Regions from separate parts of the Paenibacillus terreus genome, predicted to be linked through region 1. Evidence: predicted binding sites of a transcription regulator. Region 1 holds the regulator's gene; the other holds the start of a gene.
What was found. The regulator Rex, encoded in region 1, represses fermentation and respiration genes when NADH is low (regulators of the CRP and FNR family bind a similar motif). The targets are predictions, from matches to a motif close to TTGTGAAATATTTCACAA.
Positions count from the first base shown of each region.

Region 2: a site for Rex is predicted at 4,173-4,190, ahead of pflB (formate C-acetyltransferase). Genes of this name have one in related genera too.

Region 1 covers NZ_JBHIRX010000005.1:157,643-165,405, reverse strand. The annotation lists gene ACE5KN_RS11945 (cell wall elongation regulator TseB-like domain-containing protein) at 1-279, opposite strand, end outside; gene ACE5KN_RS11940 (amidohydrolase) at 311-1,612, opposite strand; gene ACE5KN_RS11935 (redox-sensing transcriptional repressor Rex) at 1,599-2,252, opposite strand; gene dinG (ATP-dependent DNA helicase DinG, 3'-5' exoribonuclease type) at 2,300-5,161, opposite strand; gene ACE5KN_RS11925 (hypothetical protein) at 5,320-5,925, opposite strand; gene panD (aspartate 1-decarboxylase) at 6,081-6,464, opposite strand; gene panC (pantoate--beta-alanine ligase) at 6,457-7,359, opposite strand; gene panB (3-methyl-2-oxobutanoate hydroxymethyltransferase) at 7,356-7,763, opposite strand, start outside.
Region 2 covers NZ_JBHIRX010000005.1:4,509-12,271, forward strand. The annotation lists gene ACE5KN_RS11095 (hypothetical protein) at 1-38, opposite strand, end outside; gene ACE5KN_RS11100 (Crp/Fnr family transcriptional regulator) at 270-986, opposite strand; gene adhE (bifunctional acetaldehyde-CoA/alcohol dehydrogenase) at 1,456-4,077, shown strand; gene pflB (formate C-acetyltransferase) at 4,260-6,521, shown strand; gene pflA (pyruvate formate-lyase-activating protein) at 6,574-7,329, shown strand; gene ACE5KN_RS11120 (extracellular solute-binding protein) at 7,567-7,763, shown strand, end outside.

The sequences.
Region 1 (7,763 bases):
TATATCCTGCCCGTCCTTTATCGATTGAAAAGGCACCCATACCATCATCTTTCTATTCTCGGCATCCGTGCCTTCCACCACCCAATAGGTATCAGCCCACACGCTTTTCCACGTCTTATCCGTTGCAACCAGACCTGCTGTCTGTTTCGCTTTGAGAATGGCGGTGCTCTCCTCCTGCTTCGGCCCCTGGGTAACATAAGAATAATACCAATACATGGCGATCAACAGCAGGATGAAAATAAACACCCCGTAGGCGATCATCGTTTTTCTGTTTTTCAATCCAAGCTTCCTTTCCGATGGTGTGGTTTGATCAGCGGGAGAGCAGGCCGGTAAACGCCGCTTGCGCTTCGTGCTTGATCCGTTCCTCATCCATGGTCAGGCATTCGCCGTTCCTGACAACCTGACGGCCGTCTACCCAGACGTGCAGAACATCCTTGGCGCTGGCCGAGTACACGGCGTGGGAAACGAGATCCGTTTTCGGCAGAAAATGCGGCTGGTCGATATTCAAGGCAATAAAGTCGGCCTTGCTGCCCGCAGAGAGCGATCCCACTTCCTTCAGGGCAATCGATTTGGCACCATATTCCGTAGCCATGCGCAGGGCTTCGCCCGCCGGAACGGCTGTCGGGTCGCCTGTGACACCCTTATGAATCAAAGCGGCCAGCCTCATTTCCTCGAACATGTCCAGGTTGTTGTTGCTTGCCGGACTGTCCGTTCCGAGCGACACGGTTACCCCTGCTTTAAGCAGCTCTGTCACCCGCGCCACTCCGCTGGCGAGCTTGAGGTTGCTTCCCGGATTGTGGGAAACGGCCACCTTGCGCTCCGCAAGCAGGGCAATCTCTTCATCATTCAAATGCACGGCATGCGCGACCAGGGAAGGACGGGAGAAGAAGCCCAGCTTATCCAGATGCGCAACGGGACGAAGACCATATTCTCGTACGTTCTGCTCCACCTCGGCCGCCGTTTCCGACATGTGGGTGTGGAGCGGCAAATCGAGATCATGAGCCGCCTGCACAAACTGCTCAATAAAGGCCGGCGGGCAGGTATAAGGCGCATGCGGGGACATCATGGCCGTGATCCGGCCGCCCGCCTGACCGTGCCAGTTCTTCGCAAAGGCAACAGCCTCCGCCAGTTTGGCGCGCTGCTCCTCTTCCGAGCACAGTCCGATGGCGCCGCGCATGAGGCTGGCGCGGATGCCGGATTGCTCGACCACCTTGGCTACTTCATCCATATGGTCATACATATCCAGAAAAGCCGTTGTGCCTCCCTTGAGCATTTCTAGTACGGACAGCGACGTCCCCCAGTAAACATCGGAGGCGGTAAATTTGGCTTCCATGGGCCACATTTTTGTTTGCAGCCATTCCTGCAGCACCATATCGTCTCCATAGCCCCGCAGCAGCGACATGGCGGCATGCCCGTGCGTATTGATCAGACCCGGCAGGAAGAGCAGCCCTGTGCCGTCAACCGCCTCTGTGGCTTCCTCTCCTGCGGGCAGCTCTTCTCCGATATAGGTGATCCGGCTGTCTTCAATGATCATATAGCCGTGGACAACCGCTTTTTCCTCACGATTCACCGCGAATGCCCCATTTTTAATCAACCATTTATTGGTCGTCATTTTCATTGTCATCCTTTCCGTTCTCCAGGTAATAGGCCAGGCTCAGCAGGTCTGTCGTAAAGTCCGTGGCATGAATGCGGATATGCGGAGGTGCCTTGATGATGGTCGGGGCGAAATTCAGAATCGCCCCAATACCGCTCTCGATCATCTCGTCAGCCACACGCTGGGCTTCAAAATCCGGTACGGTAATAATTCCGATCCGGATGTGCAGCTGTCTGACCGTTTCTCTCAGCTCGTCCATCGGTTGTACGGTCAGGGTGTTGATTTGGTGCCCGATCTTGGCCGGCGAGGAGTCGAAAACCGCCACAATTTTCATATTATCCTTTAAATAAGCGTTGTAATTGGACAGCGCCTGTCCGAGATTACCGGCCCCTACCAGCGCAACGTTGATTTGCTGGTCTATTTTGAGAATATGGCGTATTTTATCGATCAGATACACTACATCGTAGCCGATGCCCTTGCGTCCGAAATCGCCGAAATAAGCCAGATCCTTGCGGATCTGCGCCGGATTCAGGTCCAGCTTCTGCCCGAGCTCCTGGGATGAAACCGTCGTGACCTCCCGCTTATGAAGCTCGTTCAGATAGCGCAGGTAGACGGGCAGCCTGCGCACCACGGCCTCGGATATTTTGTCTGCTTTCATGCATAATCCTCCTAAATTCACGGACTAATGAAACGTTATGAGCTTTATTAGCTGCCCGCTTCCTCATGAAGCCATTCGGAAATACGGGGCACCATCTGCTCTGTTTGCATATGCTCTATTTTCGGCCCCGGCAGGGAGTAGAGAAAGTGCTTCCCGTAATAAGATTCGATGACACGGGTATCATACACGATGACTACTCCACGGTCCTTGGCTGTACGAACGAGGCGCCCGAAGCCCTGCTTGAAGCGGATGACCGCCTGCGGCACGGACAGCTTCATGAACGGGTTCTTCTTCTGCTCCTGAAGCAGTTCGCTCTTCGCCTCCAGCAGCGGGCTGTTCGGGGGCTGGAAAGGCAGTCTGACAATGGCCAGACAGGTCAAGGCCTGCCCGGGGATATCAACGCCCTCCCAGAAACTGCTTGTACCAAGCAGGACAGATGCCTTGGCTTCCTGGAACCTTCGTGTCAGCTTGCTGCGGCTGCCGCTGTCCATGCCCTGCCCCAACACCGTAATTTCGCTCGATGCCAGCGCCTCCTTGAGCGGCTCGTATACCTGCTTAAGCATCCTGTACGAGGTAAAGAGCACAAGCATCCGTCCTTGCGTTGCCTGAGCTGCGCTGCGCAGCGAGTCCACAAGCATGTCTACGAATCTGGCGTCCCCGACGGTCCCTTTTACGCTCGGGAAATCCCGCGGGACGACCAGCAGCGCCTGCTCCCGATAGTTGAACGGGGACGGCAGCAGGGATGTTAGCAGACCGCCTGCCTCCGCTGCCTCCTGAAGACCAAGCTGGTCAATCATGTACTGAAATGATTTATCCACGGACAAGGTAGCGGAGGTAAGCACCACGCTTTTTTTCTTGTCAAAAAACATCTCCTTCAGCTGCTGGCTGACATCCACCGGCACGGCATAAAATTGCAGCGATTTCCCTTTAAATTGGCCGCTCGCTTCAAGCCAGTACACAGTCGTCAGGTCATCCATTTTAATAAAGAAGCGAAGGCTGTCACGGAAGGCTGCCAGATCTTTAAACAGTCCTGCAATATCAGTGACGAGGCTTTCTGCACCGTAATCGTCCTGCTCGTCCTTGATTTCCTGCAAAATTCTGTCTCCCTTGCGGACGATTTCCCCGAGCCCGACATAGATCTGGTTTTCCAGCTGCTCCGCATCCCCCCAGCCCTTCGGTTTGGCGGAAGGCTTGAACCTGGCAGAGAATTGTCCGGTCTCTCCGGGAGAGGCGTCGCTCCGTTCAGGAAGCAGCCCGAAGAGCAGATCGCTGAGCTTGTCCCAGGTCTCTTTAACCTCCACTACCTCCGGGTACAGGCTGTCGATCACATAAGCCCATTCCGCCCCCTTCTCATGCCCCGAGGACATCAGCTGCTGGCGCAGGGCGGGAAGCTGACCGTTCTTGCTGTCCTTGAACAAGCGGGTCAGCGCATGCACGAACGTGAAATATTTCATATGAATGCCCAGATGTTTGCCTGCCACTTCTTCCAGATGATGCGCCTCGTCAATGATGAGATGCTCATAAGCGGGAAGCAGCTGATGGCTGGCTTTGACATCCGTGAACAGCTTGGAGTGATTGGTCACCACAACATCTGCCGTTCCGGCTTCCTGGCGCGCTCTATGGTAATAGCATTTGCGGAACCACGGGCATTGTCTGCCAAGGCAGGAGTCGGAGTCGCTTGCAACGGTTTCCCAGAAGTCTCCTCCACGGCTGCTGAGGTTCAGTTCCTCATCATCCCCGGTTTCGGTTTGCGTAAGCCACACGATCATCTGAGCAGCGGTGAGCAAATCTTCCTTCGGGGTTACGAAATCTCTTCTATTTATTTTATGTTCAAATTTGCGCAGACACAAATAATGCCCCCTGCCCTTGAACACGGCGGCCCGGAAAGGAAACGGCACCGCCTGTGTTAGCAGCGGAATATCCCTCTCCCGCAGCTGTTCCTGCAGGTTGATGGTATGGGTGCTGATCATCACTTTTTGCCCGTTCTTGACGCTGTGATACAGTGAGGGAAGCATGTAACCAAGCGATTTTCCCGTACCTGTGCCAGCCTCGATGAGCAGATGCTTTCCTTCGCTGAGCGCCGTCATGACGCTCTCGATCATCTGGTTTTGCGACTCCCGCTGCTCGTAATGGGACAGAGACGACCGCAGCCGCTCCTGCACCTCCTCCATGTATTCCTCAAAGCTCATGCCTGACAGCGGATTGTCCCCGGCTTCGTCGCGCGGAGGTTCAATGTCCGTCCAGTCATCCACTTTAAGGGCGAACTGACGGTAATAGGTGTGGCCCTCAAGCTCCAGCACCGGCTCCCTTTCCTTCTGCTCCCTGACCCCATCAAAAAACCAGGCCAGATCGCTGTCCTCCTGCGCGAACAAATCACTGAGCCTTTGCACGGCAAGAAGCGGCAGGCCGTTCAGTTCATCGAGGCATTTCAGAAACACCTCAGCCGTCACAATCGCGTCGCTGTCGGCCTGGTGCGGACGGTCATGGGCAAGCCCGAAATCGGCCGCAACAAAGCCGAGCTGATAGGAGGATAAGGACGGAAACATAATTTTGAGAAAATCCATCGTATCCAGAATCCGGCCGCTGAAAGGCAAATATCCGCAGCGGTCAAGCGCATTTTGCAGAAAATTAAAGTCAAAAGCGATGTTATGTCCAACGAGAACAACTTCATTCAGCAGGGGAACAAGCTCGACCATCATGTCCTCAAGTGAAGGAGCGTTCTTCACATCCGCGTCCGTGATGCCCGTTAATCCCGTAATAAAAGGGGGAATAGGCCGACCCGGATTGACATAAGAAGCATATACCTGTGAAATACTGTAATCGTGATCTATAATGGCCAGTCCGACCTGAATGATATCATCGGCGGACTGGGTACCTGTCGTTTCAAAATCCAATACGGCAAATTTCATGTTGAACCTGATCCCCTCATTCAGTCTTTGAGTATTCGAAAAAATGAACCGGGTGGGATAACCCGGCTAATACATACAGCATATCAGAAGATGGGCGCTTTGAACATGAAACAAACAAAAAGCGATGCACGCAGGCATCGCTCATTGGGCGTTATGTTTCACATATAGGCCATGAAATGGCTGCTGTAGCGCAGCCGCCCAAGGTCGGAGCGGCACGCCTCCATATTATGGTGCGCTTCCTTCAGCGCAGGATCAAGCTCAAGTGCCAGCGTAAAATGCTGTACAGCCTGCTCGGGCTCATTCTTTTTCGCCCGCACACAGCCGAGAGCATTATAAATAGCGGCCTTGATTGGTCTGCTCTCTGTCAGGCCAAGGGAAAAATGAAACAAAGATTCCGCTTCCTCCAGCTGATTTAAATGCAGGTGCGACATGGCCGCATACATTTGCACCAGCAGACTCTGGGGATAAAACTCGGCAACCTTCCCAAACTGGGCCAGCGCCTCAGGGTACATCATCAGCCTGTAATAACCCTGGCCGCGGATAAACGCTTCATGGCCCATCTCGGGCAGCGCAAGCGCGTCATCGGCGGATTGCAAAATGCCGCTCCCGGCCAGCTTGCCCATTTTCTCTTCAAAAGCCAGCCACTCATCCATAATGGAATCGCTCATGCGGCGCAGCAGGTTCCATTTATGAATAAGCTCCTCCTTGCGGGGGCCTTGGGCCGAAGGGTAATGCTTCACAATTTCATCTAACATGCTGTTCATTTCTGCGAATACATGCCGGAGCATATTGTGCATTCCACCCTTCATGGAAAAATGATTCCTCCACTGCGGCCATTTCTGGCCTGCGGCACTTGACGCCGTGAGTGTACAGTCACATTTTTCGCTCAAAGAGCTCTTTTCATCCGTGCTCCCATCGATTACATGACCGTCGCATGTGTTTCCTTCTGCATCGTTTGCACCGGACGGTTTTCCCCGTCTACAAATACGACGGTTGGTTTATAGGCTTTGGCTTCTTCATTTGTCATGGCTGCATAAGAAATAATAATAACAGTATCCCCTGGCTGCACAAGACGGGCTGCGGCCCCGTTCAGACAGATAACGCCGCTCCCGCGCGGTCCGGGGATCACGTAAGTCTCCAGCCGCGCCCCGTTATTATTATTAACGATCTGCACCTTTTCATTCTCCAGCAGATCGGCAGCTTCCATCAGGCTTTCATCTATCGTGATGCTGCCCACATAATTCAAATTGGCCTCGGTTACGGTAGCGCGATGAATTTTGGACTTCATCATCGTTCTAAACATGGGAAAGGACCTCCGCTTTTTCAAGTCTCATATTGTCGATCAGGCGTGTTTTGCCGAAAAATACAGCCAGCGCCGCTATAATATCTCCATTTATATCCTCAAACCGCTCTTCAGCAGCCAACGGCTCCAGCGACGGGAAGGTCAGAATTTCCACATAATCAATGCGCGCAAGCGGCGAGGAAGCTATGCCTGTCTCCAGGAAAGAACGGAGCTCACCCACCGTAGCAATTTCTCCTTGCGACACTCCTTCGCGCGCTTCCCGCAAGGAACGGGACAGCACCAAGGCCTGCTCCCGTTCTTCCTCATTCAAATATACGTTGCGCGAGCTGAGAGCCAGTCCGTCATGCTCCCTTACGATCGGGCAGGGAACGATCTCGACGTTCATGTTCAGGTCCGTCACCATCTGCTGCAGCACAGCCACCTGCTGCGCATCCTTCATGCCGAAGAACGCATAGTCCGGCTGAACCATGTTGAACAATTTGGCAACTACGGTTGTGACCCCGTCAAAATGACCTGGCCGCGATACTCCGCACAGCCGGTCTGTCAGGCCGGACACCCGGATTTTAGTACGTGTAGGCTGCGGATACATCACTTCAACCGTAGGGATGAACAAAATATCAACCCCTTCGCGCTCAGCGATCGCCGCATCACGCTCCTCGTCCCGCGGATAACTTTCAAAATCCTCGTTCGGCCCGAATTGAATAGGATTCACAAATATGCTGAGCACCACGATATCGCTTTGCTCGCGGGCGGCGCGCATCAGACTGGCATGCCCCTCATGCAGATAACCCATCGTCGGGACAAAGCCAACCTTCTTCTCTTTTCCCGTGCCCGGGGCGCTGCGGCGTGAAGCCAGCGCGGCACGCAGCTGCTGTACGTCCCTGACAATCATCATGATCTGTTCTCCACCTTTTCTCTGCGGTTTCCGTATAATGTATCCATTACCCCGTCCTCTGCACTGAAAACATGCTGCTCTGCGGGAAACGCCCGTCCCTTCACATCAGCCACATAACGACCTATACTGTCCTTAATCAAGGTACCAATGTCTCCATAGGTCTGTACAAACCGCTTGGGTCTGTATGGCGACGCATATTGAAGCACATCGTGGTAAACCAGCACCTGTCCGTCGCAGCCGCGGCCTGCACCGATGCCAATGGCCGGTATGGAGAGCTCTTGAGCAATATGAGCGGCCACTTCCTCCGTAACCAGCTCCAGCACAATACCAAACGCGCCCGCTTCCTCCAACGCCTTGGCGTCAGCGAGCAGCCTCCGCGCATCCGCCGCGTCCTTGCCCTGGAT
Region 2 (7,763 bases), 150 kb from region 1:
GATCCGCATTTTGGGCAGTTGGAAACTTGCAGCTTCATGCCGGTCCCCCCATTTCTTATATAGTAATATAATACTATGACCATAAGACTATATCCATGTAAATATAGGATATTTATACTAGCTTCGCATGTTTTTTTCTCTCCCCAGAATAGTTTATGCTCCTAGTCTATGAAATATGCCTATTTTTATAGAAAAAAAAGAGATACCCTGCAATACGCTGCATTGCAAGGCATCTCTTGTATATAATGTTATCTGATATTCCGATCGATTTAAATGCGGCAGATTTCTTTGGGGCAGAGCTCGCAGTGGCAGATCCCTTGCAGCATTTCGAGATTTTTGATCACGATCATGCCTCCGTCATACTCGACAGCCCCTTTTTTCCGCAGATCGCTCAGCATACGGTTTACGCTTTCTCGCGTGGCTCCGATCATATTGGACAGGTCGGTGTGCGTTATTTTTTTATTGATCACTACGTCCTCGCCATGAGGCTCACCATATGTGTTGTGCAGACGAATCAGGGTGGAGCACAGCGCCCCCGGCTTGCCATACAGCATCAGGTCACGGAACTTGGTTTGCGTAATTCGGTGATAAGACCCCATCCATTTCATGAAGTCAATGGCAAAGTCGCAGTGCTGACAAATGAGCAGCTCCAGATCATGATGATCGATCACGCCAACATCGCTGTCTTCCAGAACCTCGGCGGAAAAGCTGTGCTTAGAGCCGAAGAAAGGGTCCGCCTGTCCGATCATGTCGCCTGTCTGATACATATAGAGAATGAGTTCTTTGCCTTCGTCTGTCGTTTTTGTAACTTTGACGCGGCCTTGCTTCAGATAGAAGATTTTGTCCGACGTATCCCCTTCCCAGAACAGATGGGCGCCTTCAGGAATGTGCCGGTCCTTCATGACCGCGAGCAATTGGTTGAAGCTTCCCGGCGAGAAGCAAACGGTGTTGCCTCGGTGTTCGATGACCATTTCAGGGTTTCTCATCTTCCATTTCCCCTTTATTAATGTCTGTGTTTTGTAAATCTGTGTATTTGCAACTTTTGTATTTCAAAATTAATTATATACCTGGGGCGGTGATTTTTGGGGGTGATCGGAAGGTGAAAAGTGGCGAATTTCAAAACTTTGTGATTATTTTCACTACAACTAAAATCAAAATTGAATTAAATTGTGAAAAAAATCACATAATTGAAATGACACCTATGATACGATCAAGCCGTAAAGAGAAATCAATATAAAACGGGGAGGATGAGGACCATGCTGCAGATGAAAGATCTCCGAAGCCGTGATGCCACCTGATCTGTTCTTAAGCATACCATATCATGTGAATATTTTCACTAATCCGTTCGAAATGAATCTGAATTTTATCAATAACATTACACTTATGGATGTGGCAGGGAGTTAAACTTAGTCCGCAAAGAGGAGCCAATCCAAAGTGATCAGGAGGATGAGGGGAATGGCAGTAAAAAATGAGGCAGCCAAAGCGGCGGAAGCGCAGCAGACGGCAGAGCAGTATATCCAGACCTTGATTGACAAGGCGAATGCCGCGCAAAAAGCGTTTATGGATATGACCCAGGAGCAGATCGACGATATCGTGCAGGCCATGGCTTTGGCCGGCCTCGATAAGCATATGTATTTGGCGAAAAAAGCTGTTGAAGAAACCGGACGTGGTGTGTATGAGGATAAAATTACGAAAAACATCTTCTCTACCGAATATATCTACCACAACATTAAGTATGACAAAACGGTAGGTGTAATTGAAGATAACGATTTTGACAGCTTCCAGAAAATTGCCGAACCGGTCGGCATTATTATGGGCATCACCCCGGTCACAAATCCGACATCCACCACGATGTTCAAAGCGCTGATCTCCATCAAGACGCGCAACCCGATCATTTTCGGCTTCCATCCTTCCGCACAGGAATGCAGCAAGGAGGCGGCCAGAATCCTGCATGAAGCGGCTGTCAAGCATGGCGCTCCGGAGAACTGCATCCAGTGGATAGAAGCTCCGACCATGGATAAAACGAATGCTTTGATGAATCACCCTGATGTGGCGCTCATTCTGGCAACCGGCGGGTCCGGCATGGTCAAGGCAGCATACAGCTGCGGCAAGCCGGCGCTTGGCGTGGGCCCAGGCAACGTACCTTGCTTCATTGAAAAGTCTGCCGATCTCAAGCAGGCGGTGACAGACCTCATCCTCTCGAAATCGTTCGACAACGGCATGATCTGTGCCTCGGAGCAGGCTGTCATTATTGAAGAAGCCATTTACGACCAGGTGAAAAAGCTGATGACCGCAAACGGCTGTTACTTCGTCAGCAAGGAAGAGGCCGCCAAGCTGACCAGCGGTGCGATGAATGTTGAAAAATGTGCGGTCAATCCGGCCATCGTTGGCCAATCTGCCATGAAAATCGCCGAGATTTGCGGGATAACCGTACCTGAAGGCACAAAAATTATCGTTGCCGAGCTGGAAGGCGTAGGACCGAAATTCCCATTGTCTGCAGAAAAACTGAGCCCGGTGCTGGCCTGCTATAAAGTAAAAAATGCGGAGCAGGGCATCGAGCGTGCGGCGCAGGTCGTTGAATTCGGAGGCATGGGCCACTCTTCGGCCATCCATTCCCATAACGAAGAGGTTATTCAGAAATTCGCGAACCGTCTGCAAACCGGCCGCATCATCGTTAACTCGCCTTCAACCCACGGCGCCATCGGGGATATCTATAATACGAATTTGCCGTCCCTTACGCTGGGCTGCGGTTCTTACGGGCGGAACTCGACAGCGTCCAACGTATCGGCAGTGAACCTGATCAACGTGAAAAGGGTGGCGAAACGTACGGTGAATATGCAGTGGTTCAAGGTGCCTTCCAAAATTTATTTTGAGAAAAACTCGACACAGTATCTTGCCAAAATGCCGGACATTTCGCGGGTGGCGATCGTTACCGACCCGATGATGGTGAAGCTTGGTTATGTTGACCGGGTAACGCATTACCTGCGCCAGCGTCAGACCCCTGTAGCGATCGAAGTGTTCTCCGAGGTTGAGCCTGATCCGTCAACGACAACGGTGGAACGCGGCACGGAAATGATGGCACGCTTCCAGCCAGACTGTATCATCGCCCTGGGCGGCGGATCGCCAATGGACGCTGCAAAAGGCATGTGGCTGTTCTATGAATATCCGGATACGGATTTCAACAATCTGAAGCAGAAATTCATGGATATCCGCAAACGGATTTACAAATATCCGCGGCTTGGCCAGAAGGCCCAATTCGTAGCCATTCCAACAACGTCGGGTACCGGTTCCGAAGTGACATCTTTTGCGGTCATTACGGACAAAAAGCTGGGCAATACGAAATATCCGCTGGCAGACTATGAGCTGACTCCGGATGTAGCGATCATCGATCCTGAATTTGTATATTCGCTGCCTAAGACTGCTGTTGCCGATACCGGTATGGACGTGCTGACCCATGCGATTGAAGCCTATGTCTCGGTGATGGCCAGCGATTATACCGATGGTCTGGCAATCAAGGCGATCCAGCTGGTGTTCCAGTACCTTGAGAAATCGGCATTGACTGGCGATAAACTGGCGCGCGAAAAAATGCATAATGCGTCCACTCTGGCGGGCATGGCGTTTGCCAACGCCTTCCTGGGCATCAACCACAGCCTTGCGCATAAATGGGGCGGCCAGTATCATACGGCGCATGGACGCACCAACGCGATTCTGATGCCGCATGTCATTCGTTACAACGCCAAGAAACCTACGAAATTCGCGTCGTTCCCTAAGTATTCGCACTTTGTGGCGGATGAACGCTATGCGGAAATCGCCCGCATTCTTGGACTGCCTGCACGGACGACGGAGGAAGGGGTTAACAGTCTGATTGACGCGATCCGCAAGCTCAACAAAACATTGGGCATCGAGGAATCGTTCCAGCAGCTCGGCATTGACCCTAAAGACTTCGAATCACGTGTCGATTATTTGGCAGACCGCGCGTTTGAGGATCAGTGCACCACTGCCAATCCGAAGCTGCCGCTGGTCAGCGAGCTGGCCGAGGTATACCGCAACGCTTTCTATGGGCGCTTTGACCAATAATAATGGCTGTTATTCCAGCACTCCAGGCTCTCCCGATATAGGAGAGCCTGGGCTTCAGCTGGTATAAGTTAACCTTGTGATAAAAATCACTTATATTGTGATTTTTATCACATAAGAACAAGCTTCATTATTTTACAATGGAAATGTAAAGAAATCCTGAATAAAATCATGGAGGGATAGACATGTCGGTGATTGAGAGAGAAGTACAGGAGCAGCAATCGGGATGGCGCGGGTTTAAAAATGGCAAGTGGAGCAGGGAAGTCAATGTCAACAATTTTATTGAGTTGAATATTGATCCATATTATGGGGATGAACAGTTTCTTGTTGGTCCAACCTCCGACACGACGGCGCTTTGGGCGATTATTTCCGATTTGACCAAGAAGGAGCTGGCGAACGGTGGCGTACTGGATGTTGATGTGAATACACCTTCGACCATCACATCCCACAGACCGGGCTACATCGATAAGGACAAGGAACAGATCGTTGGTGTGCAGACGGATGCACCATTCAAGCGTTCCCTGCAGCCGTTCGGCGGCATACGGATGATGATCGACGCCTGTAAGGCCTACGGCTTTGAAGTTCCGCAAAATATCATAGAGATATTTACGAATATTCGCAAAACGCACAACCAGGGCGTATTTGATGCCTATACGGACGAGATGAGAGCAGCCCGTAAAGCCGGAATTATTACAGGCCTGCCGGACGCGTACGGACGGGGACGTATTATCGGCGACTACCGCAGGGTGGCGCTGTATGGTGTGGATTTCCTGATTCAGGATAAAAAAGTGCAGTTGAAAAGCCTTGAAGTGGATGCCATGAGCGAGGATGTCATCCGTCTGCGCGAGGAGGTATCCGAGCAAATCCGGGCGCTGAACGAACTGAAACAGATGGCAGCCGAGCACGGCTTTGATATCTCCAAGCCTGCCGTGAATGCGAAGGAAGCGTTCCAGTGGCTGTACTTTGGTTATCTGGCAGCCATCAAGGAGCAGAACGGAGCCGCGATGTCCCTGGGACGTGTATCTTCCTTCCTTGACATTTATGTACAGCGCGATCTGGCTGAAGGAACCTTGAACGAAGAGCAGGCGCAAGAGCTTGTGGACCATTTTGTCATGAAGCTGCGGATCGTCAAATTCATGCGGACTCCTGACTACAACCAGCTGTTCAGCGGCGACCCTACCTGGGTAACGGAATCCATCGGCGGCATGTCTGTCAACGGGGAAACGCGTGTCACCAAAAACAGCTTCCGTTTCCTGCACACCCTATATAACCTGGGGCCTGCTCCGGAACCAAACCTGACGGTATTATGGTCCGAGAAGCTGCCTGAAGCGTTCAAGAAATATTGCGCCAAGGTATCGATAGAAACGAGCTCCATCCAATACGAAAATGATGACTTGATGCGGCCTATTTATGGCGACGATTATGGTATCGCCTGCTGTGTATCCGCCATGAGAATCGGCAAGCAAATGCAGTTCTTCGGCGCACGCGCCAATCTGGCCAAAGCGCTCCTATATGCCATTAACGGCGGCAAGGACGAAAAATCCGGTGCTCAGGTCGGACCGGAATTCCCGGCCATCACCTCCGAAGTGCTTGATTATGAGGAAGTGATGAAACGCTTCAAGCCGATGATGGAATGGCTTGCCAAGCTGTACATGAATACCCTGAATGTTATTCACTACATGCATGATAAATACAGCTACGAACGTATTGAAATGGCGCTGCACGACCGCGATATCCTTCGCACAATGGCCTGCGGCATCGCCGGTCTGTCCGTAGCCGCGGATTCCCTGAGTGCGATCAAATATGCGAAGGTGAAACCGATCCGCAATGAGCAGGGCATTGCCGTTGATTTCGAAATTGAAGGGGAGTTCCCTTGCTACGGCAACAATGATGACCGTGTCGACAGCATCGCTGTAGGGCTGGTGGAAAGCTTCATGGGTATGATCCGCAAGCATAAAGCTTACCGTGATGCGCTTCCTACGCAATCCGTACTGACGATCACCTCCAACGTGGTATATGGCAAAAAGACAGGCACGACGCCTGACGGACGCAAAGCGGGCGAACCATTTGCCCCTGGCGCCAACCCAATGCACGGACGGGACAAAAAAGGCGCGCTGGCATCGCTCAGCTCGGTAGCCAAACTGCCGTACGAGTACAGCTTGGACGGCATCTCAAATACGTTCTCCATCGTGCCAAAAGCGTTGGGCAAAGAAGAGGAAGTTCGCAAAAACAATCTGGTGTCCATGATGGACGGTTATTTCGGCAGCAATGCCCACCACTTGAACGTCAACGTGTTTGACCGGGCACAGCTCATGGACGCCATGGAGCATCCGGAAAACTATCCGCAGCTCACCATCCGTGTATCGGGTTATGCGGTTAACTTTATCAAGCTGACACGCGAGCAGCAGCTCGATGTCATCAACCGGACCTTCCACGGTACCATGTAAGCCCATCATCTAATACACGCACAGCGGATGCGGAAAGAAAGGAAGAGGCAGCATGGTCAAAGGACATATTCATTCACTCGAAACTTTCGGGACGGTTGACGGCCCAGGCATCCGCTTTGTGCTTTTTATGCAGGGATGTCTGCTCAAATGCCAGTACTGTCATAACCCGGATACCTGGGCGCTGGACGGTGGCCGTGAAGTGACGGTAGAGGAAATATTGGCGGAGATTGAGCCGTATCTGCCCTATTACCGGAATTCCGGGGGCGGTCTGACGGTATCCGGCGGGGAGCCTACCCTGCAGTGGCATTTTGTCGCTGAGCTGTTCAAGGAGGTCAAGCAGCGATGGGGGCTGCATACCACCCTGGACAGCAACGGCTTCAATGATCCGGAACGGATTCACGAGCTGCTGGATCATACCGACCTGGTGCTGCTCGACCTGAAGCATATCAATGATGAGAAGCATATCAAGCTGACCGGAAAATCCAATGAACGTACACTGCATACGGCACAGTGGCTGTCCGATCATGGACGCAAAATGTGGATACGCCATGTTTATGTGCCAGGCATTCACAACGAAGAGCAGGATCTGCTCAACCTGGGGCGGTTCATCGGTACATTGAACGGGGTTGAGAAGTTCGAAATTCTTCCCTATCATCAGATGGGCATCTACAAATGGCAGGCGCTGGGCAAAGCCTATCCGCTGGAAGGAGTGCCGACCCCTACGGAAGAGGAAGTGGAGCGGGCTTACAGGCTGATTGCGCAAGGGCGCGAGGAGGCGCAAGCGCAGCGTGTTGCGGCATACAGGTAAATTTTGGACGGAATAAGCAATCATTATTTATCACAATATAAGGAGGGCTCTACAGCGAATAGCTGTTGGCCATGTACTTCCAAACCGCAGCTTCCGGAACAATCCGGGGGCTGCGGTTTTTCGTATCTTACAAATTTATCCCTGAATCCAAGAATTGTCATCCTTACGATGTCACATTGCTTTTTCTATAATGGGTCTTGTAATGGATCAGACATAAAAGAAGGAGGTCATTGAGGGATGAGCAAAGGAATAAAAGGGCTGCTTACTGGTGTGCTGCTTGCAGGGCTGCTGGCAGGCTGTGGCGGAGCAGGAAAACCGGAAGGCCCGGAAAGCAGCGGGACCCCGGACTCGGGGGAGCCGTTTGAAATGACCATCCGCCATACCCAGGTGGGCGCAGACAAGCAGCGGCGGCTTGCGATTCTGGAGGATGTAGT